4 regions of the Geobacillus sp. 47C-IIb genome follow, and region 3 is predicted to be linked to each of the others. Evidence: riboswitches for the same ligand, from Rfam matches in the RefSeq annotation. Region 3 holds a riboswitch; each other region holds the start of a gene.

Evidence for each region. A riboswitch is a leader RNA that binds a small molecule or an ion and turns the genes downstream of it on or off. The one in region 3 is predicted to bind S-adenosylmethionine.
Region 1: another riboswitch for S-adenosylmethionine. It lies ahead of IC804_RS13575 (bifunctional homocysteine S-methyltransferase/methylenetetrahydrofolate reductase); the one in region 3 lies ahead of mtnK (S-methyl-5-thioribose kinase).
Region 2: another riboswitch for S-adenosylmethionine. It lies ahead of IC804_RS12105 (phosphoadenylyl-sulfate reductase); the one in region 3 lies ahead of mtnK (S-methyl-5-thioribose kinase).
Region 4: another riboswitch for S-adenosylmethionine. It lies ahead of metK (methionine adenosyltransferase); the one in region 3 lies ahead of mtnK (S-methyl-5-thioribose kinase).

What each region holds. Positions count from the first base shown of each region.
Region 1 covers NZ_CP061473.1:2,691,859-2,699,317, reverse strand. The annotation lists gene IC804_RS13605 (hypothetical protein) at 55-261, shown strand; partial or broken gene IC804_RS13600 (DUF1572 family protein) at 441-680, shown strand; gene IC804_RS13595 (ABC transporter substrate-binding protein) at 748-1,821, opposite strand; gene IC804_RS13590 (ABC transporter permease) at 1,822-2,625, opposite strand; gene IC804_RS13585 (ABC transporter permease) at 2,622-3,428, opposite strand; gene IC804_RS13580 (ABC transporter ATP-binding protein) at 3,398-4,489, opposite strand; SAM riboswitch class I at 5,109-5,210, shown strand; gene IC804_RS13575 (bifunctional homocysteine S-methyltransferase/methylenetetrahydrofolate reductase) at 5,283-7,133, shown strand; gene metH (methionine synthase) at 7,126-7,459, shown strand, end outside.
Region 2 covers NZ_CP061473.1:2,397,906-2,405,364, forward strand. The annotation lists gene IC804_RS12070 (arginase family protein) at 1-767, shown strand, start outside; gene IC804_RS12075 (acylphosphatase) at 1,020-1,304, opposite strand; gene IC804_RS12080 (sirohydrochlorin chelatase) at 1,392-2,138, opposite strand; gene cobA (uroporphyrinogen-III C-methyltransferase) at 2,149-2,925, opposite strand; gene cysC (adenylyl-sulfate kinase) at 3,066-3,677, opposite strand; gene sat (sulfate adenylyltransferase) at 3,690-4,850, opposite strand; gene IC804_RS12100 (sulfate permease) at 4,898-5,971, opposite strand; gene IC804_RS12105 (phosphoadenylyl-sulfate reductase) at 5,983-6,690, opposite strand; SAM riboswitch class I at 6,813-6,919, opposite strand; gene IC804_RS12110 (DUF1128 domain-containing protein) at 7,100-7,324, opposite strand.
Region 3 covers NZ_CP061473.1:2,883,046-2,890,504, reverse strand. The annotation lists gene IC804_RS14620 (pyridoxal phosphate-dependent aminotransferase) at 1-477, opposite strand, end outside; gene IC804_RS14615 (carbon-nitrogen family hydrolase) at 577-1,392, shown strand; SAM riboswitch class I at 1,487-1,654, shown strand; gene mtnK (S-methyl-5-thioribose kinase) at 1,738-2,928, shown strand; gene mtnA (S-methyl-5-thioribose-1-phosphate isomerase) at 3,003-4,070, shown strand; gene IC804_RS14600 (sugar ABC transporter substrate-binding protein) at 4,057-5,205, shown strand; gene IC804_RS14595 (sugar ABC transporter ATP-binding protein) at 5,202-6,752, shown strand; gene IC804_RS14590 (ABC transporter permease) at 6,694-7,459, shown strand, end outside.
Region 4 covers NZ_CP061473.1:1,203,732-1,211,190, reverse strand. The annotation lists gene pckA (phosphoenolpyruvate carboxykinase (ATP)) at 1-647, opposite strand, end outside; SAM riboswitch class I at 834-949, shown strand; gene metK (methionine adenosyltransferase) at 1,068-2,282, shown strand; gene IC804_RS06065 (gamma carbonic anhydrase) at 2,405-2,926, opposite strand; gene IC804_RS06060 (tetraprenyl-beta-curcumene synthase family protein) at 3,099-4,181, shown strand; gene IC804_RS06055 (tRNA 5-(aminomethyl)-2-thiouridylate-methyltransferase MnmM) at 4,234-4,806, opposite strand; gene IC804_RS06050 (tRNA modification radical SAM protein MnmL/YtqA) at 4,803-5,762, opposite strand; gene IC804_RS06045 (YtzC family protein) at 5,921-6,184, shown strand; gene IC804_RS06040 (hypothetical protein) at 6,314-6,478, shown strand; gene IC804_RS06035 (MDR family MFS transporter) at 6,595-7,459, shown strand, end outside.

The sequences.
Region 1 (7,459 bases), 190 kb from region 3:
AAATCATTAAATTAACTCTGATCAATTCTTCGGGTAGAAAAGAGAGTGGTATTCATGAGAAAAATTTACGAATATATATCTATCGACGAAAAAAAAGAAGTAGTTGAAAAATTAAAAGCGGATTTAAAAGAGTTAGAGCAAGAGATAAATCAAAATAAAGACTCCTTTTCAAAATTAGTATGCGAAATTTTGTATAGTACACGAGATAAATGGCATTTAGAAATTGAAGAGTTAGAAAATGAAATAAAAGCTAATAGTTAAACGGTTTAAAAAAGATCTTCAATGAATAAGGAACTTTTTCTTTTTTCGTTTTTCTCCCTTTTTCCCTGTTTTCTATTGTTTTTTCTGCTTGACAAAATAAAAAAAGCTATCCGAAACACATTATATAGTATGTTTTTTAAAAAATCGTACTATATATTGCTTTTTTATGGTTGTATGGTAAGATAGAAGCTTACTGGGAAAAGGGATGGGCTGCTTTCTTTCAAACGCTGAACGAACTGCAAGCAACGGACTTGTTGCGGACGGTCACGATCCGCGGCAAACCCCATTCCGTCATCGAAGCAATTGAGCGGCAAATGTATCATTATTCGTATCATATCGGACAAATTGTCTATATCGCGAAACAGCTAAACGCTGATCACTGGAAGACACTGACGATCCCGAGAAAAAGAAAGCACTAACTTTTTCAACAAAAAGCGAGCGCGTGTCGAGTTTTTCTAGACACGCACTCGCTCATCCGGTGATTGTTTACTTTTGATGCATCTTAAACTCCAAAAACAGCTCATTGTAGTAGGCAAGCATGCGCTTTCCTAAGTTTTCATACACTTCCAAACGCCCGACCGAATCTAAATCCGGATAAAAACGCTGGTCGTTGGCGATGTCTTTCGGCAAATAGCGAAGCGCCGCTTTATTTGGCGTCGAATAGCCGACATACTCAGCGTTTTGTGCCGCATGTTTTGGATCAAGCATAAAATTGATAAACGCGTGCGCTCCCTCGATGTTTTTCGCCGTTTTTGGAATTACCATATTGTCAAACCATAAGTTGGATCCTTCTTCGGGCACGACATAATCGAGCTTGTCGTTTTCGGCAATGATTTCCGCCGCATCGCCCGACCAGACGACACCGATGGCCGCCTCTTCATTGACGAGAAGCAGCTTGATTTCGTCGCCAACAATGGCCTTCACATTCGGCATGAGCCGGTCGAGCTTTTGTTTTGCCTCTCGCAGATGATGCTTGTTCGTATCATTGAGCGAATAGCCGAGGCTGTTTAATGCCATCCCCATCACTTCACGCGCCCCATCGACAAGCAAAATTTGATTACGCAAGCTTGGATCCCATAAATCGTTCCAGTCGGTGATCGTTTTGCCGCCAAGCATCTCGCGGTTGTAGACAATGCCAACCGTCCCCCAAAAATACGGCACCGAATACCGGTTATGCGGATCAAACGACAAGTCGAGAAACCGCGGTTCGATATATTTCAAATTCGGCAGCTTGTTATGGTCAAGCGGCAAGAGCAAGTTTTCCTCAATCATTTTGCTGATGGCGTAATCGGACGGAACGGCAACATCAAACGTCGCGCCGCCTTGAGCAATTTTCGCCATCATCGCCTCGTTCGAATCGAACGTTTCGTAAATCACTTTCCAGCCGGTTTCTTTTTCAAACTTCCGGATAAGCGCAGGGTCGATGTAATCGCCCCAGTTGTACACACTGACCGTCTTGTCGCCTCCATATCCTTCCGCTTCGTTCAGCTGCTGGGTCATGAACATGAGGGCGAACGCGGCGATGAATATAGCAGCAAATCCTTGAACAAGCCGTTTCACCTACTTCCGCCCCCCTATCCCATACATTCTCCCGCCTTTTTGGCTGAGCACGTAATAGCCGACGACAAGCAACATCGTAAACAAAAACAGCAATGTCGACAGCGCATTGATTGATAAGGAAATGCCTTGGCGCGCCCGTGAATAAATTTCTACCGATAACGTCGAGAAGCCGTTTCCGGTGACAAAAAATGTCACGGCAAAATCATCAAGCGAATAGGTGAGCGCCATAAAAAATCCGGCCCATATGCTCGGCGTCAAAAACGGAAGTACAACGCCCGACAGCACTTGCCACGGCCCTGCTCCCAAATCGCGCGCCGCATCGATTAACGTCGGACTCATTTCCTCGAGTTTTGGCAACACCATCAATACGACGATTGGCACGCTAAAGGCGATATGGGACAACAGCACGGACGTAAACCCCAGCTTAATGCCAGCCAGCGTAAACAGCAATAAAAACGAAGCACCGATGATGACATCCGGACTGACAATCAGCACGTTGTTGAGGGCGAGAAGGGTATGTTTCGTCCGTTGCCGCTTGACATAATAAATGGCCAATGCCCCGATGACGCCCAAAATCGTCGCGACTGCCGCTGACAACAAAGCGACGACAATCGTATTGAGCACGATGATCAACAATCGATCATCTGACAATACCTCGCGATACCATTCCAACGTGAATGATTGAAAATCGTGCATTGTCCCGCCGCTGTTGAACGAATAATACATCAAGTACCCAATCGGCGTGTACATAATAGCAAACACAACCAGCAAATATAAGCGCCCCCACCGATGTGTACGTTTCATCGACTTCCCTCTTTCCTTCCGCTTCCTGTCAAGAAGACAATGATCGCCATCGCGATCATTAACACAACGGCAATCGTTGCCCCCATCCCCCAATCTTGGGTGACGAGAAAATGCTGTTCAATGGCGGTACCAAGCGTAATGACGCGATTGCCCGCAACAAGACGCGTAATCATAAACAACGACAACGCGGGGATAAACACCGCTTGGCAGCCGGCTTTCACCCCGCCAAGCGTCAGCGGGAAAACGACACGGCGAAACGTTGTCCACGCCGAAGCGCCCAAATCGCGGGCAGCATCAATCAAGGTCGGCGGTAATTCTTCTAACGCATTAAAAATTGGCAGCACCATAAACGGAATAAAAATATACACCGAGACGAACACAAAGCTGAAATCAGTAAACAACAGCTGCCGCGCTCCGATGCCGATCGCTTGCAAGAAGGCGTTGGCCAACCCGTACGTGCCGAACAATCCTAAAAACGCATATACTTTCAACAACAAATTCACCCACATCGGCAAAATGAGCAACAACAGCCATAGCTGTTTATGCTTTGTTTTTGTCAACCAATAGGCAGTTGGATAACCGATCAATAATGATACAATGGTAATTAAAAATGCGTACCAGAATGAATAAGCCATCATTTTCAAATAAATGGGCGTCAGCACTTTTTCATAATTGGCTATCGTCCACTGCCCATCAATATCCAAAAACGATTCATACACTAAAAACACGATCGGTGCGATAACAAACAAAACAAGCCATACGACGTAGGGGATCAAATACCAGTTCCGCCATGCCCGTTCCATTCTACGTCTCCTTTCTCCCTCTCGACTTGCATGACATGAATCGCCTCTGGTTCAAACCGGAGACCGACCGTTTCCCCCACTTCTGCTCTTCTTGTCGAATGAACAAGCCATTCGTTGCCGTTTTCATCGTAGCCGCAAATTTCATAATGAACACCGCGAAAGAGCAGCGAATCGACACGAATGACGATCTGACCATCTTTCGGCGCCACAAGTTCCAAATCTTCCGGTCGGATGACAACGTCGACCGGTTCATTAGGCGCAAAACCATGATCAACACAAACGAAACGCTGTCCGGCAAACTCGACAAGAAAATCTTCGATCATGCGCCCCGATAAAATGTTCGATTCCCCAATAAAATCGGCGACAAACCGATTGACTGGTTCATCGTAAATCTCTTTTGGTGTACCGAACTGCTGGATTTTCCCTTTATTCAAAACGAATATATAATCCGACATAGCCAACGCTTCCTCTTGGTCATGCGTGACGAACACGAACGTGATTCCCAATCGGCGCTGCAGCTCCCGCAACTCGTACTGCATTTCCGTGCGCAGCTTCAAATCCAAGGCCGATAGCGGCTCATCCAAAAGCAGCACTTCCGGCTCATTCACGATCGCCCGCGCAATCGCAACGCGCTGACGTTGGCCGCCGGACATTTCTTGAATGCGCCGGCGCTCATACCCTTCCAAGTTGACAAACCGGAGCGCTTCACTCACCTTTTGGCGAATGTCGGCTTCTTTCATCTTTTTTATGCGCAAGCCAAAGGCGACATTTTCAAATACGTCCAAATGCGGAAACAAAGCATAATCTTGAAACACTGTATTGACTTGCCGCTTGTTTGGTGGGACGTCATTCATCGGCTTCCCATGGAAATAAACGGTGCCATCAGTTGGCTCAATAAACCCGGCAATCAGCCGCAAAATCGTCGTCTTCCCGCATCCCGACGGCCCAAGTAATGTATAAAACTTTCCTCTCTCCATCTCAAAACTAACATCATCCAATACCGCTGTCCCATCATATTCTTTTGTCACATGGTCAAAGCGGATGATTTCTTGTCTGCTCACCTTTGCACCCCCTACCCTTTCCATTTCCATCATTCCTAATTAGAACATATGAATGACAAAAGGGCAATGGAAAAATCATGACGGGCATTAGTAAAAATCAATAAGGGAGAACAAAAGCAACAGAACCCCCCCTCAACTTGGAATGACGGGCTTCCCATGGTTCATATCGCCTTGAAAGCTTTGCGATTTCAACTAGCAAACTCCTCATCCCACTCTTCACCGATATTCCCGCCTTGCCAAGCAGAAAGAAGATTGATTCCGATGCCTGCACATCAATAAAGTCAAACATGATACCCCTCAACGCTAAGGCGACTGCGACAGCGAGCAACAGAAAATGAACAACCACTCCTAAGTGCTTTCGCCGAAGGAAGACAACTGTCAAAATAGCATTCAACATGACGAGCGAAAAAACAAAGATTCAGCGATCCTGCACTTCTTCCATAGACAGATGTTCATACATGTTAGCAACACCTTTCATTACGATGATCCTCCTCCAAACTCCCCTTCCCTTCGCCTCATTTTTTTCAATTTTCCCTCTTTACTGTATTGAACAATTTCAGAAAATGCGCTAAATTATAGAGTAATAGTCAGAACATTGCCCAACAACTGCATACAAACATTCTTATCAAGAGAGGGGGAGGGACTGGCCCGGTGAACCCTCAGCAACCTGGCCGCGGCCAAGGTGCTAAATCCAGACAGGCGGAAGCCTGGAAGATAAGAAGAAGCGAATGACAAGTCTTCTTCTTAGAAGGCTTTTTTCTTTTTATTTACGGAGAAACGGGGGGATCGGAACGTGGGATTGCTTGATGAGTTAAAACAACGCGTGTTGATCGCTGACGGGGCGATGGGGACGCTTCTATATTCCCATGGTATTGACCGTTGTTTTGAAGAATTGAATCTATCAAAACCAGAAGAAATCGTCCATATTCACGAGGCATATATCGCGGCGGGCGCTGATGTCATCCAGACGAATACATACGGCGCCAACTATGTAAAACTCGCCCGCTACGGCCTTGAGGACGAGGTGCCGTCCATCAACCGGGCGGCGGTGCGGCTCGCCAAGCAAGCGGCGAACGGGCGGACGCACGTACTCGGAACAATCGGCGGACTGCGCACATTGAACAAAAGCGCTGTGCCGCTTGAGGAAGTGAAGCGGACGTTCCGCGAGCAGCTGTTTGTCTTGCTTGCTGAGGGAGTGGACGGCGTGCTGCTTGAGACGTATTACGATTTAGAAGAGTTAGAGACGGTGCTCACCATCGCCCGCAAAGAGACAACCTTACCGATCATCGCCCACGTATCGCTTCATGAAGTTGGCGTCTTGCAAGACGGCACGCCGCTCGCTGATGCCCTCGCACGCTTAGAAGCGCTTGGCGCCGATGTTGTCGGGCTGAACTGTCGGCTCGGGCCTTACCATATGCTTCAGTCGCTGGAAGAAGTACCGCTGCCAACGCGCGCCTTTTTATCGGCGTACCCGAACGCGAGCCTCCCCGACTACCGCGACGGTCGGCTCGTCTATGAGACAAATGCCGAATATTTCGAGGAAACGGCTAAAGCGTTTCGTGACCAAGGGGTGCGCTTAATCGGCGGGTGCTGCGGCACGACGCCAAAACATATTGAAGCGATGGCTCGGGCGCTTCAAGATCGGAAACCCGTGACGAAAAAAACGGTAAAACGGCGTGCCGTGTCAGTATCAGTGCAAGCCGACAACCCGTCGGCAGTAACGCCGCTTCCAGAATTAGCCCGCACGCGCCGCTCGGTGATCGTTGAGCTCGACCCGCCAAAACAATTAGGTATTGACAAGTTTCTCGTCGGAGCCAAAGCGCTCCATGATGCCGGCATTGATGCACTAACGCTCGCTGACAACTCGCTCGCCACGCCGCGCATCAGCAACGTCGCGGTCGGCTCAATCGTGAAAGAACAACTCGGCGTCCGTCCACTCATCCATATTACGTGCCGTGACCGCAACTTGATCGGCTTGCAGTCGCATTTAATGGGGTTGCATACGCTCGGCATTACCGATGTGCTCGCTATTACCGGCGACCCATCGAAAATCGGTGACTTTCCTGGAGCAACATCGGTGTATGATTTATCATCGTTCGACTTAATCCGCTTAATCAGCCAGTTTAACGAAGGACTGTCGTACTCCGGCAAACCGCTCGGGCAAAAAACGAACTTCTCAATCGGCGCAGCGTTCAATCCGAACGTCCGCCATTTAGATAAAGCCGTTGAACGCATGGAGAAAAAAATTCAATACGGCGCTCATTATTTCTTGACCCAACCTGTTTATTCAGAAGAGAAAATCGTTGAGGTGTACGAAGCGACGAAGCATCTTCACACACCGATCTACATCGGCATTATGCCGCTTGTGAGCGCGCGCAACGCCGACTTTTTGCATCATGAAGTGCCGGGCATTACGCTTTCCGATGAGATTCGCGCCCGCATGGCGGCGTGCGGCAACGACCCAGTCGAGGCAACGCGCGAAGGAATTGCCATCGCCAAAGCGCTTATTGACGCTGCATTCGACTTGTTTAACGGCATTTATTTAATTACGCCGTTTTTGCGTTATGACATGACGGTTGAGCTCATCCGCTACATTCACGAAAAAGAAGCGGCCGCCAAAGAAAGGAAGGTTGTTCATGGCTAACATCACCTTAGAACAGCAACTACAGCGAAAAATTCTTGTCATCGACGGCGCCATGGGGACGATGATCCAAAGCGCCAACCTATCAGCATCTGATTTTGGCGGCGAGGCGTACGAAGGGTGCAACGAATATTTGACCCTCACCGCCCCGCATGTCATCCGCCATATTCATGAAGCGTACTTGGAAGCTGGCGCCGACATAATCGAAACGAACACGTTCGGGGCGACACGCATCGTGCTTGACGAATACGGCCTTGGGCATTTAGCGCTCGAACTGAACATCGAGGCCGCGAAACTGGCGAAACAAGCGGCCGAATTGTTCTCGACGC
Region 2 (7,459 bases), 490 kb from region 3:
GGTTTCAAGGTAACGGTGTCACTGTGCTCAATTTTGACGGTACGTACCGGCCACAAAAGCGGCTGTTTTGTTTTCCACACGAGTGGATTGATCTCGCTGACGTACCGGAGACAAATTTGTATTGCAGCGAAGCGGCGCTTGCCGAGATTGAAAGACGGTTACGCCGGCGGCGAACCCGTGGGGCGGTGCTGATCGGGAGCGGCAACTACCATTATGTCACGTATTTGTTGTTAAGGGAAATAAGCGAACCGTTTACGCTTGTGCTGTTTGACCACCATACGGACGCTGAACAGGACGAAAGCAGCCTCATTTCATGCGGATCGTGGGTGGCTCATGCGCTTCAGTACGCGCAGCTGCGAAAAGTTGTGATTGTTGGCCCATCATTTTCTCCGCGTAATCTCCGTTTATCTCCAAACATCACTGTTTTTCCATTTGCTGATCATGATGAATGGCCGAATGAGCTTCTGAAGGCCATCCCGACCGGAAGCGTGTATATAAGCATCGATAAAGACGTGCTTCGTCGCGAAGACGCAGTTACGAACTGGGATCAAGGAATGATGACGCTTTCTCGATTGCTCGCTTGCTTGCGTCTGCTACTATTCTATAAAAAAGTGTTGGGTGTAGACATATGCGGTGAATACCCGAAAGCCGTCATCGATGTGTTTCATCCGCTTTGCCTTGAGGCACAGTGGAAAAATGAACAGGCGAATAGTGCCATTTTAGAGACGTGTTTTCGTTACGCTACTTCCCATTTGCGTCCGGCTTAACAGGGGAATGCCTAAAAGGCCGATGAAAATCGCGGGTTCCAATCATCGATGATGGTTAAGTGTTCCAAAAATCAAAACCGCTATAGTAAGCTTTTGATAACATCATCCATCTTCTAAAGTTGCTTTCATCTTAAGTTAAAGGGAGCAAGTGGACATGCAGCCATCAGGGCTGCCTTTTGTCTGCAGGGAAAGGTGGCTTCTTTGGGCGGTCAGTGACCAATCGTACAAACTGTACTGAACATGGCGCTGGTGTTAAAGCCCGCCGCCGTACATAATGCGAAATTGTTTTTCATCCGGTCGGACGTCGCGCTGCTCAATGTGCATACGAGAGACTTTAGCAAACATCGTTCCGGCTTCAATCGTATCCAAAAAGAGCTGGACGGCACTTTCATGGCCTTGGGCTTCCATTTCCACCGTCCCATCGTCATTGTTTTTTACCCAGCCGGTCAGCTGTCGCTTCAGTGCCTCGTGCTGGACGAAATAGCGAAAGCCAACACCTTGTACACGTCCTTCGACAATGACATGAACCCGTTTCATATGGTAAAGCCTCCTTCATTGGGACCGTTCTGCTTCCATCATATAATAGATACGGCCTAATGTACATGAAAAAAGGAGCTTGTCTTTTCAAGCTCCTTTTTTCGCCAACGATAGCGACAATACTTGCTCTTGAATAAGTGTTACGAGACGCGGATGATAGCCTAAGTAAGAGCATAAATGCCACTGTTGGTGTGAAACAGGCAGCGCCTCTAGTTTCCGTTCGATCGTTTTCATTAAGACGCCGGTAAATAATAAATACGGAACGACAAACACATGCCGATATATGGATGCGTTCGCCTGCTCAAGCCCTTCGTCAAGCGTCGGATGGATAGCAGCGAGAAAGCAAATGTCAACGTGCGGCACGTTCGTTTTTTCTTTCAGGAGCCGAGCGATAGCGGTGATGTCGCGCTTTGTATCCGGGTCGCTGCTGCCGCGGCCGATGAGAAGAATCATCGATTCGTTATCAAGTGGCGTCGGATGTTCACCGATGCGGTCGATGATGATATCGATCATCGATTCATGGACGCCAAACGGGGTGCCGCAGACGATTTCAAGAGATGGATGACGCTGTTTCGCGAGCTCGAGCGCCGCTGGAATGTCGTGCTTCGCGTGTCCCGCGGATAGAAGCAGCAGTGGAACGACGATGATGCGCGTTGCTCCTTGGGCGACGCAACGGTCAACGCCAGTCACAATGTCCGGTTCTGCCAGTTCAACGAAGCAAAGTTCCTGAATCGGGATGTCGATGGCTGCTTTGCATTGTTCGACGAAACGAGCCGCCTCATAGCAGGCTGCAGCGAAGCGGCTGCCGTGACTGACATATAGAATGGCTTCCATCACGACCGCCTCACGATGTTGCACCAGCAGCTGCAGATGACGCCAACAGCCGTTCGAACCATTGAATGTTGGCGCGTAGCCGGACGACATCCCCGATGATGATCATGCTTGGATTTTCAATGTTTTCTTTAGCAACGATCCCGGCGATCGTCGTCAGCGTGCCGGTGACTGTTCGTTGAGCCGCTGTTGTTCCCCATTGGATAACCGCTACCGGCGTCTCTGGCATTTTGCCATATTTGATTAGCTGTTCGCAAATATATGGCAAATTGTGGACACCCATGTAAATGGCGATCGTATCAATGCCCTTGGCAAGGCTCTCCCATTTGATATCTTCACGGATTCCGTCGCGCCGATGTCCGGTGACAAAGGCAACGCTTGAGCTGAACTCGCGATGGGTGACGGGGATGCCGGCATAAGCCGTCGCAGCGATAGCAGCGGTGACACCAGGAACGATCTCAAACTCAATCCCATGTTTGACGAGCGCCTCAGCCTCTTCGCCGCCGCGCCCGAATACGAACGGGTCGCCGCCTTTTAGACGGACGACGTTTTTTCCTTTTTTGGCGTGCAGGACGAGCGAATGGTTGATCGTTTCTTGTTGCATGACGTGGTAGCCGGGCAGCTTGCCGCAAAAGATGAGCTCAGCGCCCGGTTTGGCATACGACAACAGCTCTTCGTTAATGAGGCGGTCATATAAAATGACATCCGCCTGCTGAATGCATTTTAATCCTTTGACAGTGATGAGTTCCGGATCGCCGGGACCGGCGCCGACAAGATACACTTTGCCCATCGTTGTTTCAGCCCTTTCTTGTATGATCCCAGCTGGCCATCTAAAGGCGGTGCTTTTATTGTGAACGGCTTAATTTGGCATGAAAACGACTTTGTTCAATGGTCTCCCACTCTTTTTTAGTGGGAGACAAGAAATGGCGGTCAGTTTGTTTCGGCGGCCGGAATGAACCCGCGCTCGCGCAGATAGGCGAGCACTTGCTCGACGCACTCGTCGACAGAGTAGCGGTGTGTTTCAACCGTCAACTCAGGCGCTTCCGGCGCTTCATACGGTGAATCAATGCCAGTAAATTCGCGGATTTCGCCGCGGCGCGCTTTTTTGTACAGTCCTTTTGGATCGCGTTTTTCACATTCTTCAAGCGGGCAATTAACATAAATTTCGATAAACTCGTCTTCTTCGACGAGACGGCGGACAAGTGCCCGGTCTTCGGCAAACGGAGAGATAAATGCGGTGAGAACAAACTGTCCGCTGTCGACAAACAGCTTTGCCACTTCGCCAATGCGGCGAATGTTTTCCGTCCGGTCGGCCGCAGAGAAGCCGAGGTCTTTATTGAGCCCATGGCGGATGTTGTCCCCGTCTAATACGTAGTTTTGAATGCCGAGCTCAAACAGCCGTCTTGAGACGGCATTTGCTACGGTTGATTTGCCGGAGCCGGACAACCCGGTGAACCAAAGGATGGCGCTATGATGACCGTTACGCTCGCGCCGATCTGTTTTTGTGACCGATGTATGATGCCAAACAATGTTCGTGCTCATGATGCTCCCCCTTTAGCGAGCTGATGGAGTGACCGCTTCACGTTTTTGTAGTCCTTTGATCAAGACGGCAGCCACTTCCGGACGGCTGAACGTGCTTGGCGGTACTTGCCCGTTGCGCAGCATTTCACGGACTTTCGTGCCAGAAAGGACGACGTGATGTTCAGCGTCATGCGGGCACGTTTTCGTCGACGCCATGCCTTCGCATTTGGTGCAATAAAAGCTATGTTCGAAAAAGAGCGGCGTAATCCCGAGTTCTTCAGCCGTAAAGTTCGAGAAGATTTTTTGTGCGTCATAGGTGCCATAATAATTGCCGACACCGGCATGGTCACGGCCGACAATGAAGTGTGTACAGCCGAAGTTTTTGCGCACCATGGCATGGAAAATGGCCTCACGCGGTCCGGCATAGCGCATAGCCGCTTGGAAGACACCCAAGAAGACACGATCTTTCGGGTAATAGTTTTCAAGCAGTACTTGGTAGCTTTCCATCCGGATGTCAGCCGGAATGTCATCTGCTTTCGTTTCGCCAACGAGCGGATTTAAAAACAAACCATCGACAATCTCAAGCGCACATTTTTGAATGTATTCATGGGCGCGATGAACCGGATTACGTGTTTGGAAGCCGACAACGGTGTTCCATCCAAGTTCGGCAAACCGTTTCCGCGTTTCTGTCGGATCGAAATAAAACGCGGCGAACTGTCCTTTATCAGTTCGTTTGACAAGCGTGATCTCTCCACCGACGTACACATCCGGTTTTTCAAACAGTTTGCGCACGCCAGGGTGGGCGAGTTCGTCTGTTTTGTAAACGAGCGTTGCTTCCTTCGTTTTGTCCGGACGGTAAATATCGGCAATTTCGATGACACCGTAGACGTCGCCGCCATAAACGAGTTTGGCTTTATCGCCGATGGCGAGCTCTTTTGCCTTTTCTTCCGTCACTGCGAGTGTGATCGGAATGCTCCAGACGGTGCCGTCAGCGAGGCGCATCGTTTCCACGACCGCATCGTAGTCTGCTTTCGTTAAAAAGCCAGTAAGAGGGCTGTACGCTCCCGTGCCGATCAACTCCAAATCGCTTAATTCTGCATTCGACAGTTCGATCGTTTTAGTTACTTCATTGAGCGGATAGTCCGGATTCCAACGGTTAATTAATGTACCGCCATGCGGGATGCTTAAACTCATGTTTGTAACCTCCTAGGATGATAGATTTTAAGATTTAATATTTAAGATTAAATGCCACCGCCATGTTCATGAAGCGAGCGTTCTTCTTCGACAGCCGTTTTTTTCAAGCTGATAACGCCGAGCGTCGCTAAACAAACGCTGAAAATGGCGATGACAGTATAAACATCGCTGTCGAGCAATAGTTTAATAAGGCTGTATGAAATGACAAGAGAAAAAATCGGCGAAACAAGCCATACTTTTAAGAGCTGCACAACAATTCGCTTCTGCCAGATGGATAAACCGCTCTTTGCCGTGCCAATGCCGATAATGGCCGATGTCGTAATTTGGGTGAGCGGTACGGGCAAGCCAAACAGTGATGAGATGATGACAAGCAACGCCCCAGTACCCGATATGGCGCTCCCTTCAAATGGAGAAAAATTTGTAATTTTCTTTCCGTTCGTTTCCAACACACGGCGTCCAAGCAGGAGCGCTCCAGCAGCGACGGACAAACCGCCGAGAATCGTTGCTGGCCCAACCGAGATCAATCCGGCACCGACAAGCGGCCCGACGGCATTGGCGACATTGTTCATGCCGGCGGAGAACGCCTCGAAGCAGCCAGTGACAATCAGCAAGGTCATAAACGTTTTTTGCCAACGGCCTTGCTCAAGCTGTGGATATTTCCGCTTGAGCGCTAAAAACCACTTGCCGACGGCGAGTGTAAACGCAAAGGCAATGATCGGAATGACGATCCACACCGAGACAATGAATAGCAATTTATTGAAGTATACCGCTTGGTAGGCAATACCGACACCGACGACCGCTCCCACGGTGATCTCGCTCGTCGATAACGGGATGCCCATGATGTTGGCAGCAAACAGCGAAATGGTTGCCGCTGTTAAAATAATGACAACGATTTTGACGGTAAGGATCGAAGAAGGAATAATTCCCGAGCCGATCGTTTTCACCACTTCTCCGCCACCAAGGCTGCCAAGAAAAACGCTGATGCCACAAAGAAGGAGGGCGACCGATTTTCGGGGAATGGCACCCGATCCGTAAGCGACGCCCATCGAGGCGGCCGCACCGCTCGCCCCAATGTTCATGGCGAAGAAAAAGGAGACAATAAAGGCAATCGCAAGGAGCATATGTGTTCCCCCTATGTGAGATGGAGCCCGCACTCTGTCTTCCCTTGGCCGGCCCAGCGTCCGGAACGCAAATCGTTCGGATCTAATGCCGGCGCTGTACACGGGGCACAGCCAATGCTCGGGTAGCCGCGGTCATGGAGTACATTGTACGGAAGACTATGTTTATACACATAGTTCCATACGTCTTTCCATGTCCAATGGATGAGCGGACAGACTTTAATGGAGCGGAACTTATCATCTTTATTGACATATTCGACATGGCGCCGTGTCGGCGATTGTTCGCGGCGCAAGCCGGAAATCCAAGCGGTTACTCCAGTCAACACTTCGCGCAGTGGAATGACTTTGCGCAGCTCGCAACATTTGTTTGGATCACGTTTCCATAACTCGTCGCCAAACTGCGCGGCTTGTTCTTCCAGCGTCAGGTGCGGCTGTTTCATGATGATGCGGAGGGAAGGATATGTTTCTTTCACCTTCGCGATTGTATCGTACGTCTCTTGAAAGTGCAGCCCGGTATCTAAAAAGACGATTTCCGCATCCGGCTTTACTTGGGAGATCAAATCGATCAGCACAATCCCTTCGATGCCAAAGCTGCATGCGTACACGATTTCGTCACCATATTCGCGGTACGCCCAAGCGAGGACGTCAAGCGCCCCTTTTGTTTCATTGTCAGACGGAAAAGACGGTTTTTCTACCGTTTCCCACCGATCATACGTGAGCATCGTTTCCCCTCCTTATAAATCAAAGAAAATCCACGCAATTAGTCGGATATTTACTTAGTAAACGGCAGCCCGGTGACAAAAATGCCCTTTCCATTTTGGAAAGGGCAAGAAGAACGAGTGACGTCTTATCTTCCAAAATGGAATCCATTTTGCTGGAATTGGCACCTTGCTAAATGAAGCAGGTTGCCGGAGTTCATCGGGCCAGTCCCTCCCTCGCTCTTGATAAGCGTTTGTAATGGATGTAATTGATTAAAATTTTAGCACAATTCTCGCTGGTGTCAATCTCAGTTTTTCGATGGGAATTATTTTTTTATCATTCTAAAGCGAGAAACCCCAGTTGAATGTAGGTGGGAGAACGTTCAAATATGGATGGTGGTCTAAGCATATCATTTTAGAGAAAGGCGCGAAACTATTTTTTACGTAAGTTCCCAAGCTCTTCAACAATCGCCTGCATTTCGCTTGGACTAAACGTCTCGCGCTTCATGACCATCTCATAAATGTCTTTCAATTCATCATACCATTCTTCGGAAAAATGGGACGGTTTAAGGGCGTCAAAGTTCATCACTTTCAATTTTTGCTTCAGCTGCTCGATCATATATTCGACGTTTTCCGCCGACCGTTTCGATAAATCCATTGTTTGGCCCCTTTCATGGCAAGATATCATGTATTGTACCATACAGGCGGGGGAAATAGGGAGGGGTTATATGGCTGGTTTACCTGCTGAAAAACGGACAATGTAGTAAAATATAGATGAATGTGCACCATATGC
Region 3 (7,459 bases):
GTAATCAGGCAAAAATTGCTGCTCGGCGATAAGCGGCATCATTTCCATCCGTGCGCGGGCGAGCGCGATCCCGGACCAGTAGTCCGGATAGCCCGGATCCGGGACAAGCACCACATCGCCCGGATTGACGAGGCAAAGCGGCAGCTCAACAAGACCAGCCTTACCGCCAAACAAAATGGCTACTTCGCGGGTTGGATCCACATCAACCCCGTACTCACGCGCATAAAACGCAGCGACTGCTTTTTTCAAAAATGAGTAACCTTGAAACGGCGAATATTTATGGTATTTTGGATTGGCCACTGCCTGTTGCATCGCCTCAACAATATGGCCAGGCGTCGGCTGATCCGGATTGCCTTGCCCTAAATTAATGACATCGTGCCCGGCCTTTATTTTCGCTCCCACTTTGGCGACAAGCGAAGCAAAAAATTGCTTCGGCAACTGTTCAAGCAGTTCGGAAAAAGGAAATTCGGTCGTCATCGCCCACACCTTCTCAAAAATTTCTTGAAATTCTAGTGCAAAATCATATATCGTAAAAAGCAAAATGTAAAGTAAATTTTTTCATTGAGGTGAAAAACAATGACCATCCGCATCGCTTGCCTCCAATTGGATATCGCGTTTGGTGACCCGCAAAAAAACGAACAGCAAGCCGAAAAAGCCGTGGAACTCGCCGTCAAAGAAGGAGCCGATATCATCGTTCTTCCGGAGCTGTGGACGACCGGTTATGACTTGACGCGCTTAGGTGAAATCGCTGATGACAATGCCGAACGGGCGAAAACGTTCGCCTCCCGATTGGCACAAACATACGGCATCCATTTTGTGGCCGGCTCGGTCGCTAAAAAAACGGACGCCGGCGTAACGAACACAATGATTGTCGCCAATCGAAACGGCCAAATCATCAAGGAATATAGCAAAGTTCATTTGTTTCAGCTGATGGATGAGCATTTGCATTTGCAGTCAGGAAACGAGCCAGGCTTGTTTTCGCTTGATGAGTTGTCGTGTGCCGGGGTCATTTGCTATGACATCCGCTTTCCGGAATGGATTCGCACCCATGCCTTGTCTGGAGCCGAATTGTTGTTTGTTGTCGCCGAATGGCCGCTTCCTCGCCTTCACCATTGGAGGACGTTGCTGATGGCGCGGGCGATCGAAAACCAATGCTATGTCGTCGCCTGCAATCGAGCCGGAAGCGACCCGAACAACGTCTTTGCTGGCCATTCGCTCATCATCGATCCATGGGGGGAAATCCTCGCTGAGGCGGATGAGGACCCAGGCATCCTTCTAGCCGACATCGACCCGGCACTCGTCAGAGATGTTCGTTCGCGCATCCCCGTATTTGCTGACCGCCGGCCGCGCCTTTATGAAGAGACGACAAAAAAATTTTTTAAAACGTATTGACAATCGGCCTGCTTAAGCTGTATTATTCGAATCAAGCAACCGAACAATTGCCAACATCACAAAAATTCCAAAAACTAAATAAGCAGATTCGGTACTCTTATCAAGAGTTGGCTGAGGGAACTGGCCCAATGAAGCCCAGCAACCGACCGTAATGCTATCGTGAGATAGGGCGCACGCATAAGCGGCGCCGGAAGCGACCCGCTTCCGCAGGGCACGGTGCTAAGTCCACCGGAAAGACAGACGTCTTTCTGGGAGATAAGAGGCGCGAAGACCGAGAATCTTCAAGCCTCTTTCCGTATGTGAAAGAGGTTTTTTATTTGCCAAAACTAAAGGGGGAACGTGAAAATGGCGATTATCCAATCATCTGCTTACGAACCGCTCACCGAACAAAAAGCGACCGCCCTCGCCGTCCGCCTCGGCTTGTTCCGCGACGGAACACCGCTTTTATGCCGTGAGATCGGCGACGGCAACTTAAACTTAGTGTTTCACGTCGTCGACCAAGAAACAAAGCAAGGCATCATCATTAAGCAAGCACTGCCGTACGCGAAAGTCGTCGGTGAAAGCTGGCCGCTCACATTAAAACGTGCGGTCATTGAGAGCAACGCACTGCGCACGTTTGCCAGCTACGTACCACAATACGTGCCAAAAGTCTACTATTCTGATGAATCGCTCGCCATTACGGTGATGGAAGATTTGTCCTATTTACAAATCGCCCGCAAAGGGCTGATTGAAGGGAAAACGTATCCGCTTCTGTCTAGGCATATCGGTGAATTCATTGCCAAAACGGCGTTTTACACGTCTGATTTCGGCATGAACCAACAAGAGAAAAAGAAATTGGCACAAAGTTTTGTCAATCCGGAGCTGTGCAAAATTACGGAAGATCTCGTCTTTACCGATCCGTTTTTCGACCATGACTCGAACAATTTTGAAGACGAATTGCACCTGGATGTGGAAACACTTTGGAACGACGACCGTCTCCATCTCGAAGCAGCGAAGCTGAAGCGCAAATTTTTAACCGAAGCTGATGTATTGCTGCATGGTGATTTACATACTGGCAGCATTTTCGCCAGTGATGACGAAACGAAAGTGATCGACCCGGAATTCGCCTTTTACGGCCCGATCGGGTTTGACCTTGGCCACTTTATCGCCAACTTGCTGTTAAATGCGTTGTCCCGCCCTGAATCAGAGCGCCGTCCGCTCTTTGATCACATCGACCGAACATGGGATGTCTTTACGTCCGTGTTCTCGGAGCTTTGGCGCACCGAAAGTGTCGAAACGTATGCCGCAACGCCCGGCCTGCTTGACGATGTGCTGCGACAAACGTTCATCGACGCCATCGGCTTTGCCGGCTGCGAAGTCATCCGTCGGACGATCGGCCTCGCCCATGTTGCCGATCTTGACGGCATTGAGCAAAAAGACGAACGGCTTGCGGCAAAGCGACACGCGCTTCGCCTTGGCCGCCGCCTGATCGTTGAACGCGCCGAACTAGACGGAACGGAAGACTTCCGCCGGCTGTTTGTCGAGACGGAACGATAACACCACTCTCTCAAGACGGCTGTTCAACACCACTCCAGGCAAACTGAAACATGTACAAGGAAAGGAAGACGACAATGAGCACATTTGCTATCCCGCGCTCAGTTGAATGGCACGAAACGCATGTGACGATTTTAAATCAACAAAAGCTGCCGTCGGTAACTGAATATCTCGACTTGCATACGCTCGAAGATGTACATGACGCGATCGTGACACTGAAAGTGCGCGGGGCACCGGCGATCGGCATCACCGCCGCCTATGGCTTGGCGCTTGCTGCTTCCCGCTACGAAACCGAATCCGTCGACGAGTTTCAGCGCCGTTTAAAACAAGACCGCGATTATTTGGCGAGTGCTCGCCCGACGGCCGTCAATTTGTTTTGGGCGCTTGATCGGCTCGTTGCCGCCGCTAAAAGCGCCGCTTCCGTCAACGAAGCAAAAACAACACTCGTTCACGAAGCGATCCGCATTCAAATCGAAGATGAAGATGTGTGCCGTCGCATCGGCGAGCATGCCTTGTCTCTTTTTCATCGAGGCGATCGAATCATGACCATCTGCAACGCTGGCTCGATCGCCACCGCCCGCTACGGAACGGCACTCGCCCCATTTTATTTGGCAAAAGAAAAAGGGATTGAGTTGTCCGTCTATGCCTTGGAAACGCGGCCTGTCTTGCAAGGAGCTCGTCTGACCGCCTGGGAACTCATGCAAGCAGGTGTCGATGTGACGCTCATTACTGACAATATGGCCGCACAAACGATCAAGGCGAAAAACATTAATGCTATTATCGTCGGCGCTGACCGGATCGCACAAAACGGCGATACAGCGAATAAAATCGGCACATTTGGCCTCGCCTTGCTCGCCCAATCGTTTGGCATCCCGTTTTACGTCGCTGCCCCGCTGTCAACGATCGACCTGGCGACGAAAACAGGGACGGATATCCCAATTGAAGAGCGTCATCCAGATGAAGTGACCCATCTAAACGGGGTGCGCATCGCCCCGGAAGGCGTCAACGTATACAACCCGGCGTTTGATGTCACACCAAACGAACTCATTACCGCCATCATTACCGAAAAAGGCATCGTCTACGGAGACTATGAAACGGAGCTGCCATCGTTAGTTGCAAAGGAGGAGCACCATGAAACAGCTTAAAATCTCATCGTTCCTTCTTTTCTTGGCCATGTTCTTTGTCTTAGCGGGCTGCACAAATGAGCAAGACGCAATGAGCGCAAAGCCGGCCAATGAAACGAAGGCAACGAATAATGAAACAACCGTTGACAAAACAGCAGCCACAAGCAGTGAAGAGGCCGCCATCCCAGAAAAACTGAAACAGCCAGTGAAAATCGCCGCCATTATGCAGATGTCGATCGGGACGTTCTCATCACAATACATCGCCGGCGTGAAAGAACAAGTGCAAAAGTTCGGCGGTGAAGTGCAAATTTATAATGCCGATAACGATTTAACGAAGATGGCCTCTTATGTCGAGACGGCCATTACGCAAAACGTCGATGCTATTTTGCTTGACCACGGCCGCGCCGACGCGCTCGAAGGTCCCGTGAAAAAAGCAGTTGAAAAAGGCATCCCGGTCGTAGCATTTGACAATGATTTGAACATTCCGGGCGTCACCGTCATCGACCAAGACGACTATAGCCTCGCTTGGAAGACGTTAAAAACACTTGCGGAAGACTTAAACGGCGAAGGCAAAATCGTCACGATTTGGGTCGGCGGTTTTACGCCAATGGAGCGACGCCATGTCATTTACGACGCATTTAAAAAACGCTACCCAAACATTAAAGAAGTCGCCAAGTTCGGCACAGCGAGCGCTAACACCGCCTTAGACACACAAACACAAATGGAGGCCATTTTGAAAAAATATCCGAATAAGGGCGACATCGACGCCGTTTTCGCCACATGGGACGAGTTCGCCAAAGGAGCAACGCGCGCCATCGAACAAGCCGGGCGCACGGAAATTAAAGTGTACAGCATTGATCTAAGCGATGAAGACTTGCAAATGATTCAAAAATCGAACAGCCCGTGGGTGGCGACGACCGCTACCGATCCAGCCGAAGTCGGTCGCGTTCAAGTACGCTTCGCCTATCAAAAAATCGCTGGTGAAAAAACGCCGAACATTTACTCACTTGAACCGCACTTAGTGAAACGATCCGATCTGCCGGACAAACAAATATCAATGGGCGAGCTCTCGCAATACATCCCAAGCTGGGGACAATCGAATATCGCCATCTCGCCGTGGATGAAAACACTAGAAGCTCAGGTGAGCCAAAAATGAGCGGCTTGTCAATGAAGGCCATTGAAAAAGCGTTTGGCACGGTGCGCGTGCTTAACGGCGTGAACTTTGACGTCCGTCCGGGCGAAGTTCACGCCCTTTTAGGCATGAATGGTGCTGGCAAAAGCACGCTCATGAACATTTTAGCCGGCGCCATTCTGCCGGACGCCGGCACCATCACGATCGACGGCACCCCGTGCGCGTTTTCGTCGCCGCGTGAGGCGAAGCAGGCGGGCATTGGCCTTGTCGTCCAGGAAGTTGACACGGCGCTGTTTCCCGGCTTGCCGATTTACGAAAACTTAGCAGCTGATGAACTAGCTGACGTCAAACACCATCCCATCCGCTCGCTGCGCGAAGAAAAGAAGTGGGCCGCCGCACTTCTTCACCGTGTCGGCCTTTCCATTCCACCGACGAAGCTCGTGCGTGACTGTTCACTCCATGAAAAGCAGCTCATCGTGCTGGCGAAAGTATTGTCATCAAACGCGCGCTACATCATTTTGGACGAACCGACCGCCGCGTTAAGTGAGGCGGAAACAAAGCGGCTGTTTGCCATCATTCATGAACTGAAACAGCAGGGAGTCGGCTTTATTTATATTTCTCATAAGCTCAAAGAGGTGCAGGAAATCGCCGATCGACTAACGATTTTGCGCGATGGACGCATCGTCTATCAAGGCGCTGCCGGAAGCCAGTCGCTTGAAGACATCGTCCTTCACATGACCGGGACAAAACAGGCCGCCACTGCAAAACAAGCGCGTACGTACGGAAGCGAGATCGCCTTTGCCGCCCGCGGAATCAAGATCGACAAAACGAGCACAACGGTCGATATATACGCCCATCGCGGCGAAATTGTCGGCATCGCCGGTTTGGTCGGCGCCGGCAAAACAGAGCTCGCTGAAAGTCTCGTCGCCCACCGGAAAACGTCTGGCGAATGGCAGCTTGACGGCCAACACTATACATTTTCGTCGCCATATGAAGCGATTGCCGCCGGTCTTTGCCTGATCCCAGAAGAACGGCGCAAACAAGGGCTGTTTTTGTCTGAGTCGGTGCAGACGAATTTAACCGTCCGCCTCCTTTCTTGGCTGTCGCATTGGCAATGGATCAGTCGGATGAAAGAAACGGACGCAGCCAATGGGCTCGTTCGCTCACTCGGCATCCATCCGCCATCACCATCCATCGCCGTCCGCCATTTGAGCGGCGGCAACCAGCAAAAAGTCGTGATCGGCAAATGGCTAAACACGAACGCGCGTGTCTTTTTATTCGATGAACCTACGAAAGGAATCGATGTTCATGCCAAACAAGATGTATTTTCCATTATCCGCACTCTTGCTGATGAGGGGAAAACCGTGCTGTACTTTTCAAGTGAATTTCGTGAGCTGCTAGAAGTTTGCGACACGATTTATATCATGGTAGACGGCCGGCTGCTCGCCCGTCTGCCGGCCGCTGAATTAACCTATGAGCAGCTTGTTTATTATTGCAGCGGAGGTGAGATCGATGGCCCAGCCGGCCGTTTCCGCGACACCGTCGAAAAAAGCGGTGTTGTCTACTCTTGAGTTTTTGTATAAACATGGCACACTGTTGGCCATTTTAGCCGTGATCGCCTATTTTGGCATCACACAAGACCAGTTTTTTACGTATGAAAACTTCAGCGACATTTTGCGCTCGATTTCGATCGTGACACTCGTAGCGATCGGCATTACCTTTTCGCTGATCGTTGACGGCTTCGATTTATCGGTCGGCTCGACGGTAAGTCTCGCGACCATCGCCAGTGCAGCGGCGCTCGTTTTGTACCGCCAAGAAATTTTCGTTACGTTGCTCGTTCCGCTTTTACTCGGTATCGCCGTCGGGCTGCTTAATTCGCTATTGATCGTCAAGTTCAAATTGCCTGATTTGCTCGCGACCTTAGCAACCATGTACGCCATTAACGGCGTGCAGCTCACCTATACGAAAGGATTTTCCATTTACAACGACATGCCGCTGCCAGACGGCGGTACGGCGCCGGGCAAATTCATTCCTTCCTTTTTATTTATCGGCCAAGGAGAGTTGTTCGGCATCCCGTTTTCCGTTTTGCTGATGCTGTTCGTTGTCATTGCCGCCCATTTGTTTTTGACATACACAAAACCGGGACGCCTCTTTTATTTGACCGGGGAAAACCGAGAAGCGGCAAGGCTGTCAGGCATTCCAGTGAACCGTTACCGGACGTATGCGTACGTCATTAGCGGCTTTTTCGCTGCTTTAGGGGGCATTGTGCTTGCCTCGC
Region 4 (7,459 bases), 1.7 Mb from region 3:
ATCGGCAAGATGCCTTGTTCCGGCAGCAAATAGTTCATGACCGAGAAGATCGATTTTTTCATTTCGCCCGCATATTCCGTTCCACCGATCAAGACGGTGCGCTGTTCGAACGAGATGATGATAAACGCTTCCGAACGCGTCCCGTCAACGGCCGGGTCTGCTTTAAAGTTCGGCGCGCAAATGACGGTGAATTGCGGTTCATGGTCGGCGAGTTCTTCCGCGCTTGGACGGATGAACAGCTGATGGACAAACAAGTTGTGCCAAGCGAATTCGTTCACCACTTGAATCGGCAGCCGCGCTTTCGGGTCAGCGCCGGCGAAGCCTTTAAAGACGAACAGTTCATCTTTTTTCATTAAATAATCGAGCACTTTATCATATAATTTTTGAAATGTCTCCGGTGCCATTGGTTGGTTGACCGTTCCCCAATCGATGTTCTGTTTCGTCGACGGTTCTTCAACGATGTATTTGTCTTTCGGTGACCGTCCGGTATATTTACCGGTCGTGACGGCGACAGCGCCAGTGTGCGTCAGCCGCCCTTCGTTTCGGTGCAGCACTTTTTCGACGAGCTCAGCAACGGACAACTGGTGATGTACGTACGGTTTTTGCAGCAGCAAAGAAAGCTTATTGGTCATTTTTGCGATCCCCATGTTCACAACCTGCCTTTTTTATTGGAATTCCTCTTGAAAATAGTATAACACATTTTTATTAATAGTCCATACTAATTGTGTAGGTTTTTTAAACTTAGTTTGGCCTATTTTTCAGATAATAAAAAATTTGTTTCTGCGGTTGACTTTGCTTATTTCATTACGATAAGATAAGTCATTGAACGGATACTCTTATCCCGAGCCGGTGGAGGGACAGGCCCGATGAAACCCAGCAACCGTCACAATTTTACAATATGTGAAAAGGTGCTAACCTGTGGCAAGGCGTGGTCCTTGAACGATAAGAGTGAAAGGAAGCAATATGATTGCAATGACCTTTCCTCACCGTGACAGGAAAGGTTTTTTTATATGAAGGGAAACGAGTTCCGTATCGCCACATTATGTCAAGAGGAGGAAATGAGCCGAATGTCAGCCAAACGCCGCTTGTTCACTTCAGAATCTGTAACAGAAGGGCATCCGGATAAAATTTGTGACCAAATTTCGGATGCCATTTTGGATGCCATTTTAGAAAAAGATCCGAACGCCCGTGTTGCTTGTGAAACGAGCGTCACAACAGGTCTCGTGCTTGTTAGCGGGGAAATTACGACCTCGACGTACGTCGATATTCCGCGCATCGTTCGCGATACGGTCCGCGAGATCGGCTATACGCGCGCGAAGTTCGGGTTTGACGCCGATACGTGCGCGGTGTTGACGGCCATTGACGAGCAGTCGCCGGATATCGCGATGGGGGTTGACCAGGCACTTGAGGCACGCGAAGGTCAGATGACTGACGAAGAAATTGAAGCGATCGGTGCCGGCGACCAAGGGCTCATGTTTGGATTTGCCTGCAATGAAACGGAAGAGCTTATGCCGCTCCCGATTTCGCTTGCCCATCGTCTTTCGCGTCGATTGGCCGAAGTGCGCAAAACGGATGTTTTGCCATACTTGCGTCCAGACGGCAAAACGCAAGTGACGATCGAATATGATGAAAACGGCAAACCGGTGCGCGTGGATACGATTGTCATTTCAACGCAGCATCATCCGGAAATTGAGCACGACCAAATCGAACGCGATATGAAAGAACACGTCATCAAGCCGATTGTTCCGGCGGAGTTGTTGGATGAGAACACGAAATATTTCATCAACCCGACCGGCCGCTTCGTCATCGGTGGTCCGCAAGGGGACGCTGGACTGACAGGGCGGAAAATCATCGTTGACACGTACGGTGGTTACGCTCGCCATGGCGGCGGTGCATTCTCGGGGAAAGACCCGACGAAAGTTGACCGTTCGGCAGCATATGCGGCTCGCTATGTTGCGAAAAACATTGTTGCGGCCGGACTGGCCGACAAGTGCGAAGTGCAGCTTGCTTACGCCATCGGTGTCGCTCGTCCGGTATCGATTTCGATTGATACGTTTGGCACCGGCAAAGTGTCGGAAGACGTTTTAATTGAAGTTGTCCGCAACAACTTCGATCTTCGCCCGGCTGGCATCATCAAAATGCTGGATCTGCGTCGTCCGATTTATAAACAAACAGCGGCTTACGGCCATTTCGGGCGCACGGATGTCGACTTGCCTTGGGAGCGCACGGATAAAGCAGCGGTGCTGAAAGAGCAAGCACTGGCATTAGCGAAAAACGAATAAATGAAAAACGGAGGGGGACTGCACTAAGGTGAGTCTTCCTCCGTTTCTTTTTATATAGACATCGAAATGAAGCGTGCTGTTGTTGGTTCTGTCCTTTTTAGCCGCTGTGAAAAGATGGCAGGTCAGCTTCTGTTTTGTTGGAGCGCCTTGTAATATTGTCCTTTTTCTACATATTCGCGGCGGATGCGTTCCATTTCGCGGAAATCGTCTTCCGTCAGCTCGCGGACGACTTTCGCCGGCCGGCCGAGGGCGAGCACGTTCGGCGGGATTTTTTTGCCGGGCGGCACTAAGCTGCCGGCGCCGATAAACGCTCCTTCGCCGATTTCCGCACGGTCAAGAATGATCGAGCCCATGCCGATGAGGGCGTGTTTCCGGACGATGGCGCTGTGCAAAATGACTTGATGGCCCACGGTCACGCCGTCTTCAATGATGAGCGGATTGTTTGGACTTTGATGCAAAATTGAGTTATCTTGAATATTGACCCGGTTGCCGATAATGGTCGGCGCCACGTCACCGCGAATGACGGTGTTAAACCAGATGCTCGTCTCCTCGCCGATCGTGACATCGCCGGTGATCGTCACATAATCGGCGATAAAGGCGGACGGGGCAATTTGCGGTGTTTTTCCTTTGTATGGATAAATCATCGCTTTCGTTCCTTTCTTTTGCGAAATCGTCAGCTCATTCTTATTTTACAAAGTTGTCTGCCGTTCGTAAACGGAATGAAATAGATGATGACCAAAGCAGTTTTCCACAGTTGTAGAGATGGAAATACTAGGAGATGAAAAAAGCACTGTTTTTGCGCCCGAGGTGAGCCCATTGAAAATCCCGACACATCCCATTGCGTTAATGAAAATGGTATATCGTGACGTGTTTCCCCTTGTCCATCGCGAGCTTTCCTATTGGCGGCAGCGGGCGGAGCGCATTCCTGACCCGGAGTTGCGCCGGCAAGCGTTAGCAAGCATCGCGTCGAAAACGTTCCATTGTGAAGGCGGCGCGATTTTGGCGCTTTTGGCTCGGGAAAAATTAGAAGCATGCATTCGCTTTATCGTCGCGTATCAGACGATTAGCGATTACTTAGATAACTTGTGCGACCGGAGCACATCGCTTGATCCGCTCGATTTTCGCGCCTTGCATGATTCAATGCCGGATGCGCTCACCATTGGGGCAGAGCCGTCCAACTATTACCGCTACCGCCGTGAGCAGGAAGACGGCGGCTATTTACCGGATCTTGTGCGCACATGCCAAGAGGTGCTCGCGACAGTGCGACATTACGAAACGATCGTTCCGTTTTTGCATGAGCTTGCCGGATATTATTGCGACTTGCAAGTACATAAACATGTCGACACAAAAGAGCGCGTGCCGCGGCTGGAGAGATGGTTTGCCCAATACAAAGACAGCTTGCCGCCGATGGAATGGTATGAGTTTTCCGCCTGTTCCGGCTCGACGCTCGGCATTTTTTGCCTTGTGGCGTACGCCTTTGGCGAGTCGATGCCGCCGGAGATGGCAAAACAAGTGCGCGACGGTTATTTTCCGTACATTCAAGGGCTGCACATTTTGCTTGACTATTTGATCGATCAGGAAGAAGATCGCGAAGGCGGCGATTTGAACTTTTGCTTTTACTATCCGAATGAAACCGTGCTGCTGGAACGGCTTTGCCACTTTATTGAAGAAGCGGACCGCCATGTCGGCACGCTGCCGCATGGCAAGTTCCATCGCTTGATTCATCGCGGCTTGCTTGGTCTGTATTTGTCCGATGAGAAAGTGAAAAAACAGCGCGCCTTGCGCCGGCTGGCGCGTCAACTCGTCCGCGCCGGCGGGGCGGCATCGCAGTTTTTTTATTGGAACGGAAAAGCGTATCGCTTTTGGCAGGAGAAACAAAAACGGCTGTCTTTTTCATAAAGACAGCCGTTTATTGCTTGATGATGGATCGGCGAAAGGGAGACGTCTCCGCCTATCGCTTTTCGAGCGCGATAATAAACGGCGGATCGTTGCGCCGATTCAAGAATTCGTATTTGAGTACGTGGGTGTGTTGCTGGTCGAGGGAACGCACATAATCAAGCAACGCGTCACGTTCGATTTTTCCTTCCGGATGGCCGTGGTAAACGACAAGAACGATGACGCCGCCCGGCTTCATGATGGAAAGAAGCTGTTCGACCGCCTGAATCGTCGATTCCGGTTGGGTGACAATCTGTTTATCACCGCCCGGCAAATAGCCGAGGTTGAAAACGGCGCCGGCAATCCGTCCATACACATCGCTAGGAAGCGCTGTGAGCAGCTCGCTATGGCTTTGTTGGAATAACGTGACCCGGTCGTGCAGCCCGTGTTCAGAAAGGCGGGCTGTTGTCGCTGTGATGGCCTCCGGTTGAATGTCAAATCCGAACACATGTCCGCTATCACCGACGAGTTCCGCAAGGTAGACGGTGTCATGGCCGTTGCCGACCGTTGCGTCGATGGCAAGATCGCCTTCTGTGACGGCACGTTCAAGCAAAAAGCGGGCAAACGGCAAAATGTTCATCAATGTCATCGGGCCGTCACCTCTTGTTTGTACCGTTTTCCTTGATAGCTGTTGCGCCGCTTGAGTTCGGCGTCAATGGCGTTTAACACTTCCCATTTGTTGGCGCTCCACATCGGACCAATGAGCAAGTCGATCGGCCCGTCGCCGGTGATGCGATGCACGACCATCTCCGGTGGCAGCACTTCAAGCTGGTCGCACACGAGATGGACGTATTCGTCAAACGTTAAAAACTTCACGAGCCCTTTTTCATATTGCTTCACCATCGGTGTCCCTTTTAATAAATGAAGCAAATGGATTTTGATGCCTTGCACGTCCATGGCGGCGACGGTTTTGGCTGTTTCCATCATCATGTCGTACGTCTCAAGTGGCAAGCCGTTAATGAGATGGACACAGACACGGATGCCGTGCCGGCGCAGTTTTTGTACGCCATCGACAAAACATTGGAAATCATGCGCCCGGTTGATCAGTTGCGCCGTCCGCTCGTGGATCGTTTGCAAACCGAGTTCGACCCATAAATACGTCCGTTCGTTCAATTCCGCTAAATAATCGACGACCTCATCCGGCAGGCAGTCGGGGCGCGTGGCGATGGACAGGCCGACGACTCCGTCAAGGCCGAGCACGGTTTCGTATTTTTCACGCAGCACCTCGACGGGGGCGTGTGTATTGGTGAACGCTTGAAAGTACGCCAAATATTTGCCGTCTTTCCACTTTTGATGCATTTTTTCCTTAATCGTATGAAATTGCGTCACTAAATCATCGGCCCGGTTGCCGGCAAAGTCGCCTGATCCGGCAGCGCTGCAAAATGTACACCCTCCGTACGCCACCGTCCCGTCGCGGTTCGGGCAATCAAAGCCGCCATCAAGCGCGACTTTAAACACTTTATGTCCGAACGTCTGGCGTAAATGATAGTTCCACGTATGATACCGTTTATGGTCGTTTGTATATGGAAACGGGTTTGCCTGCATGAATACCGCTTCCCTCCTTGCTTTGAAAAAATCCCACCATCCTTGCATTGTACCATGAATGGCGGCAAAAAGCGATCGCTGCCAATCATTGACGTGATACGGATGACGCCGGCGGCGCATAGTAAACATGAGGGAACATCATGAAAAGAGGTGAACGCATGGCAACAAGACAATCGGTCGAGGAGTTTTTGCAGCGGTGTGAAGATGTGATCCGCTTTGCGAAAGAGCAATATACAGAAGCGCAAAAACAAGAACATTATAATCTCATTGAATATACAAACGCCCAGCAAATGCTCGAGCAAACCGTCAACGATTTGGCGCACTTGGCGTTAAGCTGCAACGCCCAGCAGCGCGAGCAGCTGCATCGGATGCGGCTTCAGCTTGAGCAACTGCAAAACGAAATGATTTTGCTTGACCGCTAAAAGGCGGTGTCAATGAACGCCCTTGATGGGGAGGGGGAAGCGTTTCCGAAGTTGGGCGCCCCGTCCCCTGGCAAAGGGGAGAAGAGAAGGCAAAATGCGACACGAAAAAAGAAGGGAGGATGATGCGACATGAAGCGGCGTCTGAAACAAACGAACCCGGAACAGAAAACACGCAACGGTCAAAACAATAACGATCTCGAGCTGGGCCAAGATTTCGATCCGGTCAAACTGGCGAAAAAACAATACGAACAAACAGGCGGCCAGCCGGTTCGCTCCAAGCAGCGGAACGGATGAAGCATGGTGAACAAACGAGGGGGCATCACGTTGCCCTCTTTTTTATTGCTTTTTTTTCCTTTCCCCTCTACAATTATTTTGGGAAACGAAATAAATCAAGCAAAGGATGATGACCGATGCCCCGCGCGCTTTGGTGGCTGCTTATCGGTATGGTGCTCAATGTGACAGGGGGGTCATTTTTATGGCCGCTCAATACGATTTATTTGCACGAACAGCTTGGCCAACCGCTGGCGGTGGCGGGAGCGGTGCTGATGCTCAACTCAGGGGGCAGCGTCATCGGCAGCTTAGTCGGCGGTGTTTTGTTTGATCGGATCGGCGGGTTTCGCGCCCTTCTTGTCGGGGCATGTTCGACGGTGGTCGCTTCGGCTGCTTTGAGCGTTTGGCACGGCTGGCCGCATTATGCGGTGTTTTTGGCGCTTCTTGGCATCGGCAGCGGCATCGTTTTTCCGGTGTCATCGGCGTATGCGGGGGCGATTTGGCCGGAAGGGGGACGGCGGGCGTTCAACGCCTTGTATGTCGCGCAAAACCTCGGTGTCGCCGTCGGTTCGGCGCTCGGCGGGTTTGTTGCTTCGTATTCTTTTTCGTTCGTTTTTTTCGCCAATCTGTTGTTGTATGTTGCGTTTTTGTTGATTGTCGTGGTCGGATTGCGGCGTATCCCGCTTTTGCCCCCGCCGAAAACAAAACGAGCTGCAGAAGTCAAAACATCGACATCCCGCGCCGTCGGATGGGCGCTCGCTCTCCTTTGCGTCGGCTATGGATTGTGTTGGATCGGCTATGTCCAATGGTCGACGACGATCGCCGTTTATATGCGAGAGTTTCATTTGTCAGTCCGGCAATATAGCTTGCTTTGGACGATCAACGGCGCGTTGATCGTCTTGGCGCAGCCGTTGCTGTCGCGGGTGATTCGACGCTTCATGCCGGGGATGAAACGACAAATGGTGATCGGGTTTGCCATTTTCGCCGTTTCGTTTGCCATGCTGT